One region of the Stenotrophomonas sp. YJH_SMC_106-19 genome, then DNA from elsewhere that is predicted to be linked to it. Evidence: riboswitches for the same ligand, from Rfam matches in the RefSeq annotation. Region 1 holds a riboswitch; the other holds the start of a gene.

Region 1 (10,740 bases):
GTTGGAGGAGGCGAGGCGGGAGCTGGATCAGGTGCTGGAGCGCTGGGCCGATATCCACGAGGGCCTGCTGCTGGACGTGGAAGTGCATGGCAGCCGCTAGATCGTCGTGCTGCTGAACCGCTTCCCCAGTTGCGGATGAAACATTTTGTGCTGCGCAGAAGCTGTGCTATCAATACACCCCATGAACGCAGCCGCTACCCGCTTTTACTGGTATTACTTTCCGAAGCCACTGGCGGAGGAAGGACTGCGCTCACCCTGAAGAAAGCTTCAGACGCATTCCCGAAAGCCGCCAGCGAACCTGGCGGCTTTTTTCATGCCGCCTCGCTGGGGACCCCCTACGTACCGGAGACCTCCCCCATGCCCCCCCATACCGACGACCTGCGCATCCGCACCATCGAACCGCTCACACCGCCTGCCCAGCTGCTGGCGATGCTGCCGTGTGACGATGAAGCCTCCGACACCGTCAGTGCTTCGCGCGCGGCCCTGCACCAGATCCTGCATGGCCGCGATGATCGCCTGGCGGTCGTGGTCGGCCCGTGTTCGATCCACGATCCGAATGCGGCCATCGAGTACGCACAGCGCTTGAAGCCGCTGCGCGACGCGCTGGCCGGCGAGCTCGAGATCGTCATGCGCGTGTACTTCGAGAAGCCGCGCACCACGGTGGGCTGGAAGGGCCTGATCAATGACCCGGACCTGGACGGCAGCTTCCGGATCGACAAGGGCCTGCGCATTGCCCGCGGCCTGCTGCGCGACATCAACAAGCTGGGCCTGCCGGCCGGCGTTGAATTCCTCGACGTGATCTCGCCGCAGTACATCGCCGACCTGGTGGCATGGGGCGCGATCGGCGCACGCACCACCGAAAGCCAGGTGCACCGCGAACTGGCCTCCGGCCTGTCGTGCCCGGTGGGCTTCAAGAACGGCACCGATGGCAACGTCAAGATCGCGGCCGATGCGGTCGGCGCGGCCTCCAACCCGCATCACTTCCTGTCGGTGACCAAGCAGGGCGGCACCGCCATCGTTTCGACCACCGGCAACCCGGATTGCCATGTGATCCTGCGCGGCGGCAAGCAGCCGAACTACGACGCGGCCAGCGTGGCCGACGCCTGCCAGGCACTGGCCAAGGCCAGGCTGCCGACGCGGCTGATGATCGATGCCAGCCATGCCAACAGCCTGAAAAAGCCGGAAAACCAGCCGAAGGTGATCGAAGACATCGCCGTTCAGCTGGAGGACGGCGAACAGCGCATCGTGGGCGTGATGATCGAGAGCCATCTGGTGGGAGGCCGGCAGGAACTGGTGCAAGGCCAGCCGCTGGTCTACGGGCAGAGCATCACCGATGGCTGCATCGACTGGGACACCACCGTGACGGTGCTGGAGCGACTGGCTGCGGCCGTGCGCGCCCGTCGCGAAGTGACGGTGTCAGAAGCCGCCTGAGCGCGGCATGTGTGTGGATGGCGGCCAGCGCCTGCGGGGGTGCGGCCGCGATCAGGGCCGGTCGGAGTTGGAGACCGGCCCGTCCGCACCGGCGATGCGCCTGGCGCTGCGCATGAGCGACAGCGCCAGGTCCATCGCCGGGGTGGTGCAGGGCACGAAGGGGAGCGCCGGGCCACGCCCGGCGAACACGCCATCGTTCAATGCACTTCGTCGTGATACACGAACTTCGGCATTTCCCAGCGGTAGTGGATCGCCAGCAGGCGCAGGGCGAAGCCGCCCGCCAGGCAGCACAGGATGGCCGTGGCATCGGGCACGTTCCAGTGCAGCAGCAGCAGATAGGCGGCGCCGGTCAGCAGCGCGATGATCGCGTACAGCTCCTTCTGGAAGATCAGGGGCACTTCGTTGCACAGAATGTCGCGCAGCACGCCGCCGAACGCACCGGTCAGCATGCCTGCGATCAGCACGATCGGTGTGGCATGACCGGCCTCGCGTGCGATCGAGCAACCGATCAGGGTGAAGGCGATCAGGCCCAGGCCGTCGAGCACCAGGAAGGTGCGGCGGAAGTGGTGCATCCAGCGTGCGACCCAGGTGGCGATCAGCGCCGCGCACACGGTGAAGCCGAGGTACTCGGGATGTTTGACCCAGCCCAGCGGATAATGGCCAAGCAGGATGTCGCGCAGTGAACCACCGCCGAGCGCGGTAACGCAGGCGATCATGACCACGCCGAACAGATCCATGCGGCGGCGTCCCGCGGACAGTGCGCCGGTCATGGCTTCGGCGGAAATGGCGATCAGGTAGATGATGGACAGCAACATGGAACAGGCTCCGGACGCGGTGGGGCCGGCCATGCGCGGACGCCGCCATTGCCTGCGCAATGACGGGATGACGATGACCGGTGCCGCTCCCGCTGTCCTTTTGCCTGAGAGTTCAGCGGCGTAGGCCGCGTGCCCCTTCGGCGGATCGTACCGGGCATGCCCGGTGACCTCTCTCCAGCTCGGCGAGTCGAATGCATGGTTGGTGGGATTCCAGCCCACCGGCCTGAGCGATCATGGGAGCCTGCGCCTTCGGCGGGCGCCAGCGCGGCGCCTCTCTCCTGCATTCGCGCGCAGTATATCCGCTGCGGTGCAGCACGGCATAATCCCGGCATGGCCCCGTCCCACCGCCCGTGGTTCCTGTACCTGCTCGAATGCCGCGATGGCAGCTACTACGCTGGCATCAGCACCGACGTGGACGCGCGTTTCGCCGCCCATCGCGCCGGTACGGGGGCGCGCTACACCCGGGCCCGTCCGCCGCTGCGCATCCTGGCCGTGCGCGAGTACCCGGACCGCTCCGCCGCCTCGCGCGCCGAGTGGCAGCTCAAACAGCTGCCGCGCGAGCGCAAGCTGGCGTGGTTGCAGGCGCCGACCGAGGGAATTCTTTAGAGACGGGCCGTGCTCGGCTCCGGCCCTCCGCCATCACTAGGTTCAGGACATTCACAACATGCGACGACAGGAACTCTGACCATGCGATTATCGCTGCGACCATCGACACAGGGATCGATCCGATGAAGGTCCGTTGGATGCTGCTGTTGACCCTCTGCTTGGCCCTGCAGGCCTGCACGCAGACACCGGCACCGCCGTCGCCGCTTCAGCACGGGCAGATCGGTACCGCCGCCGAGCTGGCCTCGCAGCGTGGCCTGACCGCTCCGAATACGCCCCGTTTACGCCGCGATCTGGTGCCGGCCGAACTGGTCGATCTGATTCCGCTCGCCGAAAAATGGGGCATCGGCGATGACCTGCTGCGCAGCGAGATGCAGGAACGTGCCACTGACGCGGAGAAGCAAGCGATGGGCGATGCATTGAAAGACCGTCATGCGCGTATCACCGCGTGGCTCGACAGCTTTCCGCCGGGGCAGTCAATGTCCGACGAGGCCGCTGCGTTCATGTATATGCAGGTGAGTGCTGACGAAATGGGCCTGATGCAGCAGTAGGTTCACACCATGTGGGGTCAGATCCCTTTCCGCAGGAAAGGGATCTGACCCCGTTGCAGACCTGCACTACCGTTTCGGCCGGCGGTCATCCTGGTCATCGCCGAAGATGATGCGTGCGCTGCGCTGGTAGCTCCAATACGCCACCGCCCAGTTCAGCAGCACCACGATGCGGTTGCGGAAGCCGATCAGGAAGAACACGTGCGCGGCCAGCCAGAACCACCAGGCCAGCACGCCCGACAGCTGCAGGCGCCCCAGGTGCACGATGGCGGCCATGCGGCCGATGGTGGCCAGGTTGCCGTAGTCCGCGTACTTGAAGGGCCCGGGCTCCGGCCTGCCGTGCAGGCGTGCACGGATGACCTCGGCCACGTACTTGCCCATCTGCTTGGCGGCGGGCGCTACGCCGGGCACGGGCTTGCCGTTGGCCTGGTTCACCGCGGCCAGATCGCCGGCCACGAACAGTTCCGGATGCCCGGGCAGGGTCAGGTCCGGCTGCACCTGCACGCGCCCGGCACGGTCCAGTGGCACGTCCAGCGTGCGCGCCAGCGGCGAGGCGGCCACGCCGGCCGCCCACACCACGGTGCGCGCCGGCACGAACTGGTCACCCAGCGTGAAGCCCTGGCTGTCGATGTTGCTCACCGGCGTTCCGGTCAGCACTTCCACACCCAGCTTTTCCAGCTGCCGGCGCGCCTTCAGCGAGAGCACTTCCGGGAACGAGGACAGCACGCGTGGACCGGCTTCCACCAGGCGCACCTTGGCGCTGGCCGGATCGATGTGGCGGAATTCATTGCGCAGCGTATGGCGTGCAATCTCGGCCAGGGTGCCCGCCAGTTCGACGCCGGTCGGGCCGCCGCCGACGACGGCAAAGCTGAGCCACGCCGCCTTCCTGGCCGGGTCCGGTTCGGCTTCGGCGCGCTCGAACGCCAGCAGCAGCTTGCGGCGCAGGGCAATGGCATCGTCGAGGGTCTTCAGGCCGGGCGCATCATCGGCCCACTGGTCGTTGCCGAAGTAGGCGTGAGTGGCGCCGGTAGCCAGCAGCAGGCTGTCGTAGTCCAGCGTGCTGCCGTCGGCCAGCCGCACCTGGCGGAGCTGCCTGTCGATGGCCACGACCTCACCGAGCCGCACTTCCACGTTGCGCTGGTGGCCGAGGATGTGGCGCAGCGGTGCGGCAATGTCCGGCGCTGACAGGCCTGCGGTCGCCACCTGGTACAGCAGCGGCTGGAACAGGTGATGGTTGCGGCGGTCGACCAGGGTGATGCGGATGCGTTCGCGTGCCAGCGCACGGGTGGCCCAGAGGCCGGCAAAACCGCCGCCGACAACGACCAGGTGGGGAACGCGCTCACGACTCATCGACTCACTCCAGGGGGCATGGGGAACCGTCCGGCATCTTCGCACGGCGGCGGCCTGTCACGTCAGCGTGCGCGCGGATCGGCGATACTCGGATTCAGGCAACCGCCAGCGAGAGGCCCATGAGCGAACCGGAAAAGCGCATCGCCCTGTTGATCGACGCCGACAACGCGCCCGCATCGAAGATCGACGAAGTGCTGGCGGAGGTGGCCCGCTACGGCGTGGCCAATGTCCGCCGTGCCTACGGCAACTGGAAGAGCCCACGGCTGAAAGGCTGGGAGGCGGTGCTGCACGAGTACGCGATCCGGCCCATCCAGCAGTTCGCCTACAGCAAGGGCAAGAACGCCTCGGACATGGCCATGGTGATCGATGCGATGGACCTGCTGTACGCGCGCAACCTCGACGGCTTCGCCATCGTCTCCAGCGATGCTGATTTCACTCCAATGGTGATGCGCCTGTTGACCGACGGGGTGAAGGTGTATGGCTTCGGCGAAAAGAAGACGCCGGAACCCTTCGTCAATGCCTGTTCCAAATTCACCTATCTGGAAGCACTGGGCCAGGCCCATGCCAGCGTGCCGGAAGTGGAACAGGGCACGGCAGAGCCGGGTGCCATCGAGCCGGCCACCGGTGAAACGGGCAGCGGCGACGAAGTGCGCCCGCGCAAGAGCGGCGCGGAAATGCGCAGCGATACACGTCTGGTGAAGATGCTGCGCCGCGCCGTGTCCGCCGCGGAAGGCGAGGACGGCTGGTCGCACCTGGGGCCGGTGGGCAGCCAGATCGCCAACCAGGCCTCGTTCGATTCGCGCAACTATGGCTATGGAAAGCTGAGTGATCTGCTGGCGGCGATCGGTCTGTTCGAACTGAAGAAGGATGGCAAGTCGTCCTACGTGCGCGCGCTGCCGAAGAAGAACCGGTAGCGCCGGGCCATGCCCGGCCGACGCCCCCGCGCATCATTCCGCACGCCCACATGTACACCGATCAGGCGTATCGTTGCCGCTCGCATTGCCCGCAAGGAATACCCGCATGTTGAAGATCTGGGGCCGTCGCAATTCCAGCAACGTCCGCAAGGTGCTGTGGTGTGCCGAAGAGATCGGCCTGCCCTACGAGTCCATCGAAGTGGGCGGCAGCCACGGTGGCACACAGACGCCGGAATACCTGGCGATGAACCCCAACAGCCTGGTGCCGGTGATCGAGGACCAGGGCCTGCCGCTGTGGGAGTCCAACGCCATCGTGCGCTACCTGAGCGCGCGCTACGCGCTGGGGACACTGTACGCCGAGGATCCGATGGAACGTGCACAGGCCGAGAAATGGATGGACTGGAGCACTTCGCGGATGGCGCCGCTGTACAGCGATCTGATCTGGGGCATCATGCGCACCGCGCCGGCAGACCGCGATGAATCGCGGATCAATGCTGCCATCGTCCGCGCCGCCGATTACCTGGCGATGGCCGACGCGACGCTGGCCACGCAGCCGTGGCTGTCGGGCGCGACATTCGCGATGGGCGACATCCCGTTGGGTTCACTGGTGTACGCCTGGTATGAACTGCCGATCCAGCGTCCGGACCTGCCCCACCTGGCCGAGTGGTACGCCCGGCTGCGTGAGCGACCCGCTTACCAGCGCGGCGTGATGTCACCGCTGACGTAAGCGGGAATCGCGCGCGGTAACGGTAGCGCCGGGCCATGCCCGGCGGATTCCGCTTGCATTCAATACAGATCCGTCGGATCCACATCCAGCGACCAGCGCACCTTGCGGGCTTCCGGCAAGGCATACAGCTGCGGTACCAGCTGCGCCAGCACGCCGTGCAGAGGCGGGCGCTGTGCCGATGAGAGCAGCAGCTGCGTGCGCTGGTAGCCGGCCCGGCGCGGCATCGGTGCCGGCATCGGTCCGTACGCCTCCACCAGCGCCTGTTCGCCCAGCAGTCGCCGTGCAGCCAGCAGGAACGCGTTGGCGTGCTCCACCTGCTGCGCTTCGGCACGCATCAGTGCCAGATGCGCGAATGGCGGGAAGCCGGCGGCCTGCCGCTGGTTCAGTTCGGCCTGCGCGAATGGGTGGTAGCCGCCGTTGACCAGCGTCTCCAGCAGGGGATGACCCGGATGGTGGGTCTGCAGCCACACCTCGCCCGAATCGCGGGCGCGCCCGGCGCGGCCGGCGACCTGGATCAACTGCTGCGCAAGTTTCTCGCTGGCGCGGAAATCGGCCGAGAACAGGCCCTCGTCGATGCCGACCACCACCACCAGCGTGAGTCTGGGCAGATCGTGGCCCTTGGCCAGGATCTGCGTGCCGACCAGGATGCCGGCCTGGTCCCCCAGCTTGGCCAGCTGCTGTTCCAGCGCATCGCGGCGGGCGGTGGTGCCGCGGTCGATGCGCACCACCGGGTACTCGGCGAAGGCGGCGGTGAGGTGCTCCTCCAGCCGCTCGGTGCCGATTCCCTGTGGCTGCAGGGCCAGGCTGCCGCAGGCGGGGCAGGCCAGTGGCGCCGGTTGCCGCGCACCGCAGTGATGGCACTGCAGGCGACGGCCGCCGCCATGCACGGTCATCGGCGCATCACAGCGCTGGCACGGCGCCGTCCAGCCGCAGTCATGGCACAGCAGTACCGGTGCGTAACCACGCCGGTTCTTGAACACCAGCACCTGCTGGCCGCGCTGCAGGTGCTCGCCGATGCCGGCCAGCACTTCGGCCGAGAGACCGTCCTGCAGGGGACGCTTGCGCACATCCAGGATGCGCACGCGTGGCGGCCGCGCGTCGCCGGCGCGCTGCTTCAGGCGCAGGTGCAGGTAACGACCGGCATAGGCGTTGTGCAGGGTTTCCAGCGACGGTGTCGCGCTGCCCAGCAGCACCGGAACCCCCAGCGCCTTGGCACGCACCAGGGCGAAATCGCGCGCGTGGTAGCGGATGCCGTCCTGCTGCTTGTAGCTGCCGTCATGTTCCTCGTCCACGATCAGCAGGCCGGCCTGCGGCAGCGGCGTGAACACCGCCGAGCGGGTGCCGACGATCACCCGCGCTTCGCCGCGCGAGGCGGCTGCCCAGACGCGCGCGCGCTCGTTGTCGTTCAATCCCGAATGCAGCGCATGCACGGCGATGCCCAGGCGGCCGCGGAAACGCGCCAGGGTCTGCGGCGTCAGTCCGATTTCGGGCACCAGCACCAGCGCCTGCCGGCCTTGGGCCAGGCAGTGGATGATCGCCTGCAGGTAGACCTCGGTCTTGCCGCTGCCGGTCACCCCATCGAGCAGGAAGGGCTGGAACCCCTCCGCGGCGTTGATCGCGGCAACGGCTTCGGCCTGGTCCGGATTGAGGGTCGGGCCGGGCAGCGGTTGCGCGTGCTGTGGCGCTACGCTCAGTGCAACGCGCTCGGCCAGTGCGCGCTTGCCGAGACTGCGCGCCGCGCTGCGCCAGTCCTCCATGCGCGCCCCCAGCACGTCCTCGTCCACGACGGCGTCGGCCAGCAGTTCCGCCAACTGCCGCGGGCGGCTGCCTGCGCGCAGCGTGCCGCGCTGCGCGTGGCCTGCGGCGGTCAGCTGCCAGCCCCAATGATGGGTGTCGGGCAGGGCTTCGCCGTGCCGCAGCGGCCCCGGCAGGGCCGTGCTCAGCACTTCGCCCAGCGGCGCGTGGGTGTATCGGGCCAGCCATTGCAGGCTCTGCCACAGTTCGCCCTGCAGCAGGGGCGCGGGGTCGCACCACGCGAGCGCCTGACGCAGGCCCTGGCCGTCGTCGGCCTGGCCGTGGCCGGCCACCACGCCGATGAGTTCGCGGTTGCCGAACGGCACCTTCACCCGGCAGCCGACCGCTACGTCCGGGGCATCGCCCTGCGGCGACAGATAGTCGAACAGGCGGGGCAGGGGGACGGGCAGGGCGACCTGCAGGGTCGGAATCGGGTCGAGCATCGGGGCAGTGTAACGGGCCGTGTGCACCCGCATGCCGCCCGGAAGGCCCACACGGGGGACGTCGCCGAATCATAAATGTCACCTAAATATCGGTGTACATTGGAGATTCAGTGTTATCCACACGTTCTGTGGATAACACTGTGCGTTACCGGTCAACGGCTGCGTAGGACGCCGATGGCGACGGCCTCGCCCTTGGGTTGGTCAAAAAATCGCCATACTTTAAAATGCATTAAAATCAATACTTTATGTGTGAAACATTGCTGAAACAGAGTGAATTCAGCGAGATGTCGCGGTTTTGCCGGGCGCCAGCGTGGTGCTGTGCACAACCTGCAGCATGAAGTGCCCACGGACGCAAGTCCTGCCGGGCGCCGATGGCCTGCCGCTATCATGCCGGCAGACCTCTGGAGTGACCGATGACCGCTGTGCCCGCCCCTGTTTCCTCGACCGCGGCCGGTGCGCTGTCGGCGTTTCTGCGTGGCGTAGAGCGCCGCGCCCTGGTGGTGGCGGAGCTGCAATGCGGCGACCCGGCCCGGGCCGAGCAGACCCTGGTGGCGGTGATGCGCGCCTTCTCGGCCGTTGCCAGCGATCTGCCGATGGCACAGTGGCCGACCCGCTTCTGGACCCTGCTGGGGCAGCGGCAGGCACTGCGCGAGCCGGCCCCGGGTCAGTGGCCGCCGGCACTCGCCGCACTGGGCGGCATGGCACCGCTGCCACGGCTGGCCCTGCTGCTGCGGGTGGGCGGCAGCCTGGATGAGAACATCGCCACGCGGGTACTCGATCGTGATGAGGCCGGCTACCAGCAGCTGCTGGCCGATGCCTGCCCGCGTGATGCCCAGGGTCAGCCGGATGCCGTTGCCTGGCGCGGCCTGGCCGAACAGGTGCAGCAGCGCATCCGCGACCTGCCGGCGCAGCGCCTGCAGCAGCTGCAGCAGCCGGCAGCTGCCACCAGCAGCAATCCGCAGGCGCCGACGTCCAGCTGGAGGGCACCGCAGCGCGATGAACGGAGCGCTGCCAGCCCCCGGCGCCGGCGCCCCGATGCCCGACCGCGCTGGCGCGGGCCGGCGATCCTGCTGCTGACGGTGGCAGTACTGCTGGCAGCCGCTCTGGGCTGGCGCCATTGGAGCGGTCGGTCGCTGGTGAGCGATGCGCCGCTGCCGGAGGGGGTGGTTGCCGAGGCCGGCCCGGTCACGGTCGAGGCGCTGCCGCCGAGCACGGTCGCTGCCACGCCGCAGGCGGACAGCGCCCCGGCCAGCGATGACGCAGCAATGCTGGCCGACCGCGATTATCCGTTGCTGGCCGAGGCCGATCTGTATGCCTGGACGGCCGCCGGTGGTCCGCTGCCGGTGGACGAGTCGCAGACCAAGCCGAGCCGGCCAGAGCCGGCCAGCGCAGTGCTGGAAACCGCCGCCGCCGATGAATAAGTCCGTGATCACCAGCCTGCTGCTGGCCATCCCGTTGTCGCTGTCCGCAACGCCCCAGACCCTGAATGTTCCACTGCCACCCGCGCCGGCGGCCACGCCCGCGGTCCCGCCATCGGCGGCACCCACCGCGTTCGTCCAGCTCGACGCGCAGCAGCAGCGGCAGCGCCGCGCCGACTACGCCGCTTGGCGCGCGCTGCCGGAAAGCGAGCGCGAACGCATCCGTCAGGCGGCCACGCGGTTCGCCGCACTGCCGGCCGCACAGCAGGAGCGCCTGCGCGCGCAATTCCAGGCACAGGACCAGGCGTTCCGCGATGGCTGGCGGCTGGGGCCGCAATTGGGTGTGGAGTTTCCCAAGCTGCATGGGCTGTTCGGCTTCCTGCCACCGCAGCAGCGCGACAGTGCACTGGCCGTGCTGCACCAGCTCAGCCCGGCACAGCTGGCGCAGTTGGCGCTGGTGGCCCAGCGCACGCCGCCGCAGGAACGCGATGCGGTGCGCAGCGCGTTCCTCGCCGTACCTGCTGCGGAACGAGACGCCTGGCTCAAGCGCCAGGCCGGCCAGTAAGCGCGCGGTCAAACCCAGCGTTCACGCCATGTCATGGGAATGAACGCACCGCGCGCGTAAGATGACGGCCCGCAACCCGGTGCCTGTGCCCTTCGCGCGCAACCGCAGTTCGCGTTCTGCATCCCATGTCCA
Region 2 (10,740 bases), 670 kb from region 1:
TGCGGCGCGCCGCCACCCTGGTACTGCTCACCCACGGCCTGCTGTGGATGCTGTACGGCCTGGTGCTGATTCCGGCGCTCGACCCCTACGCCTCGTCGTCGGCGCTGATGCGCCGGGTCGGCGCGAGGATCGGCCCCGATGCCGAACTGGCACTGGTGGCCTGGCGCGAGCAGAACCTGCTGCAGGCCGACCGCGCCGTGCGCGAGTTCGGCTTCAAGCGGCCCTGGCCTGAACAGTGGCACGACGCCGGCCCCTGGCTGGCCGAAGCACCCGACCGGCGCTGGCTGCTGGTACTCGACAAGGCCATGAGTCCCTGCGTGGATGCCGCCCAGGTGATCGACATCGGCGTCGCCAACCGCAACCGCTGGCAACTGGTGCCCGGCACTGCCTGGGATGCCGGCTGCCACGCCGAGCGGGCCGGCGCCAACGAAGAAGAAGACTGAATCATCCCCCACGCGGGCCGGCGGTTAACCCGGCCCGAACGCAGGTCCGACCCTTCTCCGACATCAACCTGACGAGCATGGCGCCGGTTCATCGTCACGGTGTTTTCCTGCATGTCCGTCCGTCCTCCCGTCTCCGGGGTTGCTTCGGCCTACTCCACGCTGGCATCGCGGTTCGCCGTGACCCACCTGTGGCTTCCACTGCTCATCGTGCTTCCCCTGTTCGCCGTGTTCATGGAGGGGGGAGCCGATCAATGGCTGGCTGACCACCTGTTCCGGTTGGAGGGCGGCCGCTGGGCACTGCAGGACGCGTGGTTCACCCGTTCGCTGGTGCACCGGGGCGGCAAGTGGTTCAGCACCGCCGCGGCGCTCGTGGTGATACTGCTGAGCTTTCACCACTGGCGCCGCGGACGTGATCGCACCCTGCGGTGGGCGCTGCTTTATGTCGTAATTGCCCTGGCTCTGGGAACCGGCGGCGTGTCTCTGCTGAAGTCGCTGGTGCCGATGGACTGCCCGTGGGATCTGCTGCGCTACGGCGGCCACCAGCCTTATATCGGGCTTTTCAGCCATCGTCCGGCCGACATGCCGGTGATCGCGTGCTTTCCCGCCGGCCATGCCAGCGCCGGCTATGCCTGGCTGAGCCTGTACTTTTTCGCCCTGCTGTGGCGTCCTGCCTGGCGCTGGACCGGCCTGGCACTGGGCCTGGGCAGCGGGCTGCTGTTCGGCATCAGCCAGCAGCTGCGGGGTGCACATTTTCTGTCGCATGACCTTGCCACAGCCCTGCTGTGCTGGCTGCTGTCACTGGGGCTGTACGTTCTGGTCCGCCATCACCTGGACCGCACCAACCGCCTGGAGGCGAACGCATGAATGCTTCGGTTCAACGCTCGCTCCGTGTGCCATCGCTGGCCGGACTGCGCAGCTGGCGGCCACAGCTGTCCACCGAGGCGTTGATCGCGCTGACCAGCCTGTTCTTCGCCCTGGCCGGCAACGGCCTGTTCTGGCGCAGCGCGATGGCCAGCCACCCGGAGAGCCTGCGCTACGCGGTGTCGCTGCTGCTGTTGCTGCTCGGCACGCATGGCCTGCTGCTGGGCCTGCTGGTCTGGCGCTGGAACGCCAAGGTGGTGATCAGCGCGCTGCTGCTGGTAACGGCCTTCGCCGCCCACTACATGAGCCGTTACCACATCTATCTGGATGCGGACATGCTGCGCAACGTGCTGGCGACCGATCCGAAGGAAAGCCGCGAACTGATGACGGTCTCGCTGCTGTGGCCGGTACTGCTGCTGGCGGCACTGCCGATGGTGCTGGTGTGGCGGGTGCAGCTGCAGCGGCGCAGCTGGGGGCGCAGCCTGCTGTGGCGCCTGGGCTTCCTGGCGGTAGCTGCGGTGACCGCTGTTGGCGGTGCACTGATCTCGTTCCAGGACGTCTCCGCACTGATGCGCAACCAACGTGAAGTGCGTTACCTCGCCACCCCGGCCAACGTGCTGCTGGGTCTTCCACGTGCACTGCGCGGCGACAACCCGGTGCAGCGCGCGCCGAAACTGCCGATCGGCACCGACGCCAAGGCCACCCCACGCGCTCCGGCGAGCAAACCGCGGCTGCTGGTAATCGTGATGGGCGAGACCGTGCGTGCACAGAACTGGGGCCTCAACGGCGGCCGCAACACCACACCGGAACTGGCCCAGGCACCGGTGATCAACTTCCCCGACATGCACTCCTGCGGCACCAGCACCGAAGTTTCGCTGCCCTGCCTGTTCTCGCCATGGGGACGCCACGACTACGACGAGAAAAAGATCCGCGCGCACCAGTCGCTGCTGCACGTACTGAACCGCGCCGGCATCGCACCGCTGTGGCGTGACAACCAGTCCGGCTGCAAGGGCGTGTGCGAGGGGCTGGACTTCCAGTCGCTGTCCGATGCGACCACCCCGGGCCTGTGCGCCGACGGCCGCTGCATGGACGAGATCCTGCTGCAGGACCTGGCCACCCAGGTGCGTGCCAAATCCGGCGACCGCGTGGTCGTGCTGCACCAGCTGGGCAACCATGGCCCGGCGTATTTCGAGCGCTATCCGGCCGCCTTTGCCCGCTTCAAGCCAACCTGCGACACCCGTGACATCGGCCGGTGCTCACGTGAAGAGATCACCAACAGCTATGACAATGCCGTGCTGTACACCGATCATTTCCTCAGCAAGACCATCGGCACGCTGCAGGGCATGCAGGACTACGACACGGCGATGATCTACCTGTCCGACCATGGCGAGTCGCTGGGTGAGAAGGGCCTGTACCTGCACGGCGTGCCCTATGCGATCGCCCCGGCCGAGCAGACCCGCGTACCGATGACGATGTGGTTCTCGCCGGGCTTCGCCAGCAGTCGCGGGCTGGACCTGCAATGCGTGCGCAAGCGTTCGGCAGCGTATACCGACCACGACAACCTGTTCCCGTCGGTGCTGGGCCTGATGCAGGTGAAGACGGCGCTGTACGAGCGCGATCGCGACGTGTTCGCCGGCTGCGAGAGCTGAGGGGCGGGGGCGGAAGGGCTTGCAGCCCTGCACTCGCAGAAGCCAAGGCAACGTCAACGTCAAAAGCCGAAGCGGCATTCCGTGGGATGGCGGGTTCACTGCGCTGTTGGTAGGTGAAATTCCGGGGTCAGATCCGTTTTCCTGCGGAAAACGGATCTGACCCCAAGAGCATTTCCGACAGATCGCAGAGAACTGTCGAAGGCGGGGTGGGTCCGGTTGCGGGGGCGTGAGCGCCATGGATGGCGCGACCGAGCCTACAGGGACGTATTTACGGCGTCCCCCGCAACCGGCCCCACCCCGCCGACTCACAGGAAACCCGCTTTTGCTCCGGCCGTTGCCGTCTCAGTTGCTTCTGCGGGTGCAGGGCTGCAAGCCCTGCCGAACCCCACCAACCTTCCCCACTTGCGGTGGGCACGCGCGCCCACTAGCCTTCGGCCGTCGTTCACCACCCAAGGACCGCCCGTGAAACACCGTCATCTCCTGCTGGCCGCTGCTGTCGCCGCCGCCACGCTGGCCCTGGCTGCCTGCAAGAAGGAAGCGTCCCCCGGCGCCGAGAGCGCCGGCAGCAGCGCACCGGCCGGCGAGACCGCCGACCAGTTCGTTGCCCGCATCAATGCCGAATACAAGGCTGCTTATCCGGAGATGACCTCGGCGCAGTGGCTGTCTTCCACCTACATCAACAGCGATTCGGAGCGCATCGCGGCCAAGGCCAACGAGCGTTCACTGACCCAGCTCAACAGCTGGATCGAGCAGGCCGCGAAGTTCGAGGGCCAGCCGATGAGCGCAGACAGCAAGCGTGCGATCCATCTGCTGAAGCTGATGTCCTCGATGCCGGCACCGCGCGACCCGGCCAAGCTGGCCGAGCTGACCCAGATCGCCACCCGCATGGAGGGCAGCTACGGTGCTGGCAAGTACTGCACCGATGCCAACGACCCGGCCTCCTGCCGCCAGCTGGGGGAACTGGAACAGGTGCTGGCACGCAGCCGCGACTACGACGCGCAGCTTGATGCCTGGCAGGGCTGGCACAGCACCACGCGGAACATGCGTGGCGACTACCAGAAGTTCGTCAGCCTGGTGAACGAAGGTGCCAAGGGCATGGGCTTCACCGATGCCGGGCAGATGTGGCGCAGCGGCTATGACATGCCGCCGGAGCAGATCGGGCCGGAAACCGACCGCCTGTGGGAGCAGGTCAAGCCGATGTACGAGCAGCTGCACTGCTACGCGCGCGGCAAGCTGGACAAGACCTACGGCAAGGACAAGGCCGAGGTGGGTAATGGCCTGATCGCCGCGCACCTGCTGGGCAACATGTGGCAGCAGGACTGGTCCAACCTGTGGGACCAGCTGGAGCCCTATCCCGGTGCCGGAAGCCTGGACATCACCGCCGCACTGGAAAAGCAGTACCAGACCAACCTGAGTGCTGCGCTGGCCAAGGCTGGCAGGGATGCCAGCGTCGCGGGCCAGTACAGGGCCCAGCGCGAGGCCGAACTGCGTACCGCGAAACAGATGACCGAGCGCGCACAGGATTTCTACGTGTCGCTGGGCATGCCCTCGCTGCCGCAGTCGTACTGGGACAAGACCCAGTTCATCAAGCCTGACGACCGTGACGTGGTCTGCCACGCCAGCGCCTGGGACATGAACATGGAAGGCGATGTGCGCACCAAGATGTGCATCAAGCCGAACGAAGAGAACTTCACCACCATCTATCACGAGCTGGGCCACATCTACTACGACCTGGCCTACAACCCGTTGCCGCCCCTGTTCCAGGGCGGCGCCAACGATGGCTTCCACGAAGCAATCGGCGACACGATCGTGCTGGCGATGACGCCCAAGTACCTGAATTCGATCGGTCTCGTTGACGCACCGCAGGAAAGCCGCGAGGCCGTGATCAACGCGCAGATGCGCATGGCGCTGTCGGGCGTTTCATTCCTGCCCTTCGGCCTGATGATCGACCGCTGGCGCTGGGGCGTGTTTGACGGATCGATCACCGCCGACAACTACAACAAGGCATGGTGGGACCTGAAGGCCAAATACCAGGGCGTTGCCCCGGCCAGCACCCGCGGCGAGGAGTTCTTCGATCCGGGCGCGAAGTACCACGTGCCGGGCAATACGCCGTACACCCGCTACTTCCTTGCCCGCATCCTGCAGTTCCAGTTCTACAAGGGCCTGTGCGATGCATCGGGTTACAAGGGCCCGCTGCACGAGTGCACCTTCTACGGCAACAAGGAAGCCGGCCAGAAGTACTGGGCGATGCTCAGCAAGGGCGCCAGCCAGCCGTGGCAGGCCACGCTGAAGGAGCTGACCGGCACCGACAAGCTGGATGCCGGCCCGATGATCGAGTACTTCAGCCCGGTCAATGAGTGGCTCAAGCAGCAGAACGAAGGCCAGATGTGCGGCTGGCAGGCCAGCGCTGCGGCCCCGGTGGCGAAATGAGAAAAGGGGCGGATCCGCGAGGATCCGCCCCTTTCGTTCCGGTGGCGCCGGGCCATGCCCGGCGGCCTTGATCGCACCGCTGCGTTCGCCGGGCATGGCCCGGCGCTACCCCTTCTTCGCGGCCAGCTGCGCGGCCAGCGCGGATTTGAATTCCTCGAACGTCTGCCCTTGTGCCTGCGCTTCGGCCTGCGCGGCATCGCGCAGCGCGTCGGAATACATCAGACGCACCGGCGTACCGTTGCGCTCGTGCAGTTCACCGGCTTGCATGATCAACGCCAGTACCTGCGCGGCGCTCTCGCTATGCCCTGCGATACGGCCATCCATGCCCAGCACCCACTCGCCATCGCGGCGCACGACACCTGCCAGCAGCGTGCGCTGCGCATCACGCAGTTCGGCATGCGGCTCCACGGGCGAAGCCTGCGCAGCGGCGCGGCTGGCGGCCTGCGCTTCCTTGCGGCGGCGCTGGTCGCGGCGGATCTTGGAGGAGATGGACATGGGCGCTACCGCTGCGTGGGGGGCGCAAGGATAACGCACCCCGGCCGTTGCGCCGCTTCACGTCGCCTGGCGCGCGCCGCGGCGCAGCCCGCGAGCCGTCGCCGCCGTGGGCTCACGCCTCCGTGCAGGCCGCCTGGGCGGTGCGCTCGCGCAGATGCTCCCAGTACCAGAACACAAACCCGGCGGCGAAGAAGCCGGCCTGGCCCAGCGCCAGATGCAGCGGGCTGGCACTGAGCAGGGGCGACACGACGCCGGCCACCACGGTGCTGACCATCAGCTGCGCGAAGGCCTGCAGCGACGAGGCCAGGCCGCGCTGGTGCGGATACATGTCGAGCACGGCCAGCGCCAGGATCGGGAAGATCAGCGCCATGCCCATGCCGCCCAGGAAAATGGGCAGTACCGCCCACGGCAGCGCGAACTGCGGCGCCAGCACCACGTAGCCGACGTTGAGCAGTGTCGACAGCGCGCACAGGGAGAAGCCGATGGTCACCTGCCGGGTCGGCGTGGTGTGCCCGGCCATGCGCCCGGACAGGAACGCGCCGGCCGTCATGCCACCGATGGTGGGAATGAACAGCCAGGCGAAGTCGCCTTCGCCCAGATGCAGGTGCTGCATCACGAACACCGGCGCGGACGCGATGTACAGGAAAATGCCGCCGAAGCCGATGCTGCCGGCCAGTGCCAGGCGCAGGAAACGCGGGTTGAAGCCGATGCGCACATAGTCACGCAGCAGTGCGCGCGGCGACAGCGGTACCCGCGCCTCCGGCGGATGCGTTTCCGGCAGGAAGCGCGCGGTGGCCACCAGCAGCACCAGCGAGAACACCACGAGGAACCAGAAGATCAGCGGCCAGCCGGCACCGCTGAGCAGAATCCAGCCACCGATGATCGGGGCGATGGCCGGCGCGATGCCGAACAGCATCGAGACCTGGCTCATCAACCGCTGGGCGTCATGGCCGTGGTACAGGTCACGGATCACCGCGCGGCCGACGATCATGCCCACGCCCGCCGACAGGCCCTGCAGCGCGCGGAACGCCAGCAGGGTCGGCAGGTCAGTGGACAGCGCGCAGCCGACCGAGGCCCCGGCAAACACCACCAGGCCGCCGAGAATCACCCGCTTGCGGCCCCAGGCATCGGACAGCGGCCCGTGCGCCAGGCTCATCAGGCCATAGAACAGCAGGTAGACGCTGATGGTCTGCTGGACGGCCACCTCATCCACCGCCAGGCGCTGGGCCAGCTGCGGGAAGGCCGGGAAAATGGTGTCGATGGAGAACGGGCCGAACATGGCCAGGCCCGCGAGCAGCAGGGCCATGCGACGGGTGGACGGAGCAACAGCGGCGGTCATGTGAACGGTGTCCGGCAAGGCCATGCGCGGCACGCACGGCGGGCGCCGGTCCCGCTGCAGCAGGGACGGCGCCAGATGAATTCGGGTATCCGCCCATGATAGGCGGGGAATGCGCCCGATGCCATGCAGCACCGCACAAAACGGACGCCCCGGGCCATCGGCCATTCAGGCGCAGGCCCTGCCCGGGCGGCCCCGGCAGCAGGCCATAACCGGCTATAATCGGCGGGCAACACGGTGGGAGAAGCGGAACACCGCTGCCGAAGGCGCAACGCCCGTAATCGCTCAGGCCCGATACCACCCGCAACACAACTCTGGAGAGACCGGTTCGATCCGGCGCCGAAGGGGCACGAAGCTGCGGCCAGCCGCGCTTCCAAACTCTCAGGCAAAAGGACAGAGGGGCGCCCCGCAGCCCGCCATCCGGCGGCCTGTGCCCGTGCGTGTGCCCTTTCCTGACGGATCCTTCGCCATGTCCCAGAACACCCCTTCCCTGCGTGAGCTCGAGCACCACAGTGCGTTCGTCGAGCGCCATATCGGCCCCAATGACGCCGAGATCGCGCAGATGCTCGACGTCGTCGGCCACGCGTCGCTGGATGCGATGACCGATGCCATCGTGCCGGCCAAGATCAAGTCGCCGGCAGCGCTGGCGCTGCCGGAGTCGATCACCGAAGTGGAGGCGCTGGCGAAGATCCGCGCGATCGCCGACAAGAACACCGTGCTGCGCAGCTTCATCGGCCAGGGGTATTACGGCACCCACACGCCGAACGTGATCCTGCGCAACATCCTGGAAAACCCGGCCTGGTACACCGCCTACACCCCGTACCAGGCAGAGATCTCGCAGGGCCGCATGGAAGCGCTGATCAACTTCCAGACCCTGTGCGCCGACCTGACCGGCATGGAGATCGCCAACGCCTCGCTGCTGGACGAAGCCACCGCAGCGGCCGAAGCGATGACCCTGGCCAAGCGTTCGGCCAAGTCGAAGTCGGACACCTTCTTCGTGCACGATGCCGTGCACCCGCAGACCCTGGAGCTGCTGCGCACCCGCGCCGAGCCCATGGGCATCGTGCTGCGCGTCGGCACCCCGGCCGAAGCGCTGGAAGCGGACAGCTTCGGCGTGCTGCTGCAGTACCCGGATACGTTCGGCCAGGTGGCCGACTACCGGGCACTGGTCGAGGCCGTGCATGCACGCGGCGGCCTGGTCGCCGTGGCCACCGATCTGCTGGCGCTGACCCTGCTCGCCGCACCTGGCGAATGGGGCGCGGACATCGTGGTCGGCAACAGCCAGCGTTTCGGCGTGCCGTTCGGCTTCGGTGGCCCGCACGCGGCGTTCATGGCCTGCCGTGACGCCTACAAGCGCTCGATGCCCGGCCGCCTGATCGGCGTCTCAATCGATGCGCAGGGCAACCCGGCTTACCGCCTGACCCTGCAGACCCGCGAGCAGCATATCCGCCGCGAGAAGGCCACCTCCAACATCTGTACCGCACAGGTCCTGCTGGCGGTGATGGCCTCGATGTACGCTGTCTACCACGGTCCGGAAGGCCTGACCCGCATCGCCCGCCGCACCCACCGCCTGGCCGCGATCCTGGCCGCCGCACTGCGCAAGGCCGGCGTGCAGGTTGCTGGCGACTTCTTCGACACCCTGCACGTCACCGGTGTGCACGCCGATGAGATCCACGCCAAGGCGCGCGCCGCCGGCTACAACCTGCGCGCGATCGACAGCGACTCGGTCGGCATCAGCCTGGACGAGACCGCCACCCGCGCCGATGTGGTCGCGCTGGCCGCCGTCTTCGGTGCCCAAGCCGATGTGGATGCACTGGATGCCAGCACCGCCGACGCGCTGCCGGCCGGGCTGCTGCGCCAGTCCGCGTTCCTGACCCATCCGGTGTTCAACACGCACCACAGCGAGCACGAACTGCTGCGCTACCTGCGTTCACTGGCCGACAAGGACCTGGCGATGGACCGCACGATGATCCCGCTGGGCTCGTGCACCATGAAGCTCAACGCCACCGCCGAGATGATCCCGGTGACCTGGCCGGAGTTCTCGCAGATCCATCCGCTGGTGCCGGCCGACCAGGCGCTGGGCTACAAGGAACTGATCGAGTCGCTGGAAGCGATGCTGGTCGAATGCACCGGCTACGATGCGGTCAGCCTGCAGCCGAACTCGGGTGCACAGGGCGAGTACGCCGGCCTGCTGGCGATCCGCGCCTACCACCGCTCGCGTGGTGAGGAGCATCGCGACATCTGCCTGATTCCGGATTCGGCCCACGGTACCAACCCGGCCTCGGCACAGATGTGCGGCATGAAGGTGGTGGTCACCAAGACCGATGCCAACGGCAATGTCGATGTCGAGGACATCCGCCTCAACGCCGAGAAGTACAGCGACCGCCTGGCCGCGATCATGATGACCTACCCGTCCACGCACGGCGTGTTCGAGGAGGAGGTGGTCGAGATCTGCGAGATCATCCACAAGCACGGCGGCCAGGTGTACACCGACGGTGCCAACATGAACGCCCTGGTCGGCGTGGCCAAGCCGGGCAAGTGGGGTTCGGACGTTTCCCACCTGAACCTGCACAAGACCTTCTGCATCCCGCACGGCGGCGGCGGCCCGGGCGTCGGCCCGTGCGCGGTCAAGGCGCACCTGGCCCCGTTCCTGCCGGGCAAGCTGGGTGACAACGGCCCCGTCGGCATGGTCAGCGCCGCCAGCTTCGGCAGCGCCTCGATCCTGCCGATCAGCTGGATGTACATCGCGATGATGGGCCGCGAGGGCCTGCGCAAGGCGACCCAGGTCGCGCAGCTCAATGCCAACTACATCGCCAAGCGCCTGGCGCCGCACTTCAGGACGCTGTACACCGGCCGCAACGGCCTGGTGGCGCATGAGTGCATCCTCGATGTGCGCCCGCTGGAGAAGAGCAGCGGCATCGGCGCCGAGGACGTGGCCAAGCGCCTGATCGACTTCGGCTTCCACGCGCCGACGCTGAGCTTCCCGGTGGCCGGCACGCTGATGGTCGAGCCCACCGAAAGCGAGTCGCTGCATGAGCTGGACCGCTTCATCGATGCCATGATCCAGATCCGCGAGGAAATCCGTGCGATCGAGGATGGCCGCCTGGACCGCGAGGACAATCCGCTGAAGAACGCGCCGCACACCGCCACTGCGGTGACGGCCAGCGAGTGGACCCACGCCTACCCGCGCGAGCTGGCCGCCTTCCCGCTGCCCAGCCTGAAGCTGCAGAAGTACTGGCCGCCGGTGGCCCGCGTCGACAACGTCTACGGCGACAAGAACGTGATGTGCGCCTGCATCCCGGTCGACGCCTACAAGGACGATGAAGTCGAAGCGTGATTGACGGAACGGCCCGCGCAAGCGGGCCGTTTTCGTTTACGGTAGCGCCGGGCCATGCCCGGCGAGCGCAGCGGCTGAACCGATCACGGATCCGGCATCTGCCCCAGGCTCAACTGCCAGGACACACCGAACCGGTCCTGCACCCAGCCGTAGCGATTGCTGAAATCGTAGTCGCCCACCGGCATCAGC

What was found. Region 1 has a riboswitch for glycine ahead of AC5P5M_RS05805 (trimeric intracellular cation channel family protein). Riboswitches for the same ligand answer to the same signal wherever they lie in the genome.
Region 2: it holds a riboswitch for glycine, as region 1 does, so the genes downstream of both, gcvP (aminomethyl-transferring glycine dehydrogenase) here and AC5P5M_RS05805 (trimeric intracellular cation channel family protein) in region 1, are expected to answer to the same signal.

Annotation. Positions count from the first base shown of each region.
Region 1 covers NZ_JCAFRQ010000001.1:1,292,126-1,302,865, reverse strand. The annotation lists gene AC5P5M_RS05815 (hypothetical protein) at 1-100, shown strand, start outside; gene AC5P5M_RS05810 (3-deoxy-7-phosphoheptulonate synthase) at 358-1,431, shown strand; gene AC5P5M_RS05805 (trimeric intracellular cation channel family protein) at 1,629-2,246, opposite strand; glycine riboswitch at 2,329-2,434, opposite strand; glycine riboswitch at 2,448-2,537, opposite strand; gene AC5P5M_RS05800 (GIY-YIG nuclease family protein) at 2,577-2,852, shown strand; gene AC5P5M_RS05795 (hypothetical protein) at 2,990-3,400, shown strand; gene AC5P5M_RS05790 (NAD(P)/FAD-dependent oxidoreductase) at 3,467-4,747, opposite strand; gene AC5P5M_RS05785 (NYN domain-containing protein) at 4,867-5,661, shown strand; gene AC5P5M_RS05780 (glutathione S-transferase family protein) at 5,768-6,388, shown strand; gene AC5P5M_RS05775 (primosomal protein N') at 6,448-8,625, opposite strand; gene AC5P5M_RS05770 (hypothetical protein) at 9,039-10,046, shown strand; gene AC5P5M_RS05765 (DUF3106 domain-containing protein) at 10,039-10,608, shown strand; gene AC5P5M_RS05760 (MATE family efflux transporter) at 10,734-10,740, shown strand, end outside.
Region 2 covers NZ_JCAFRQ010000001.1:618,301-629,040, forward strand. The annotation lists gene AC5P5M_RS02845 (ArnT family glycosyltransferase) at 1-443, shown strand, start outside; gene AC5P5M_RS02850 (phosphatase PAP2 family protein) at 555-1,307, shown strand; gene AC5P5M_RS02855 (phosphoethanolamine transferase) at 1,304-2,953, shown strand; gene AC5P5M_RS02860 (M2 family metallopeptidase) at 3,416-5,383, shown strand; gene AC5P5M_RS02865 (hypothetical protein) at 5,489-5,878, opposite strand; gene AC5P5M_RS02870 (multidrug effflux MFS transporter) at 5,991-7,217, opposite strand; glycine riboswitch at 7,519-7,621, shown strand; gene gcvP (aminomethyl-transferring glycine dehydrogenase) at 7,684-10,551, shown strand; gene AC5P5M_RS02880 (VOC family protein) at 10,635-10,740, opposite strand, start outside.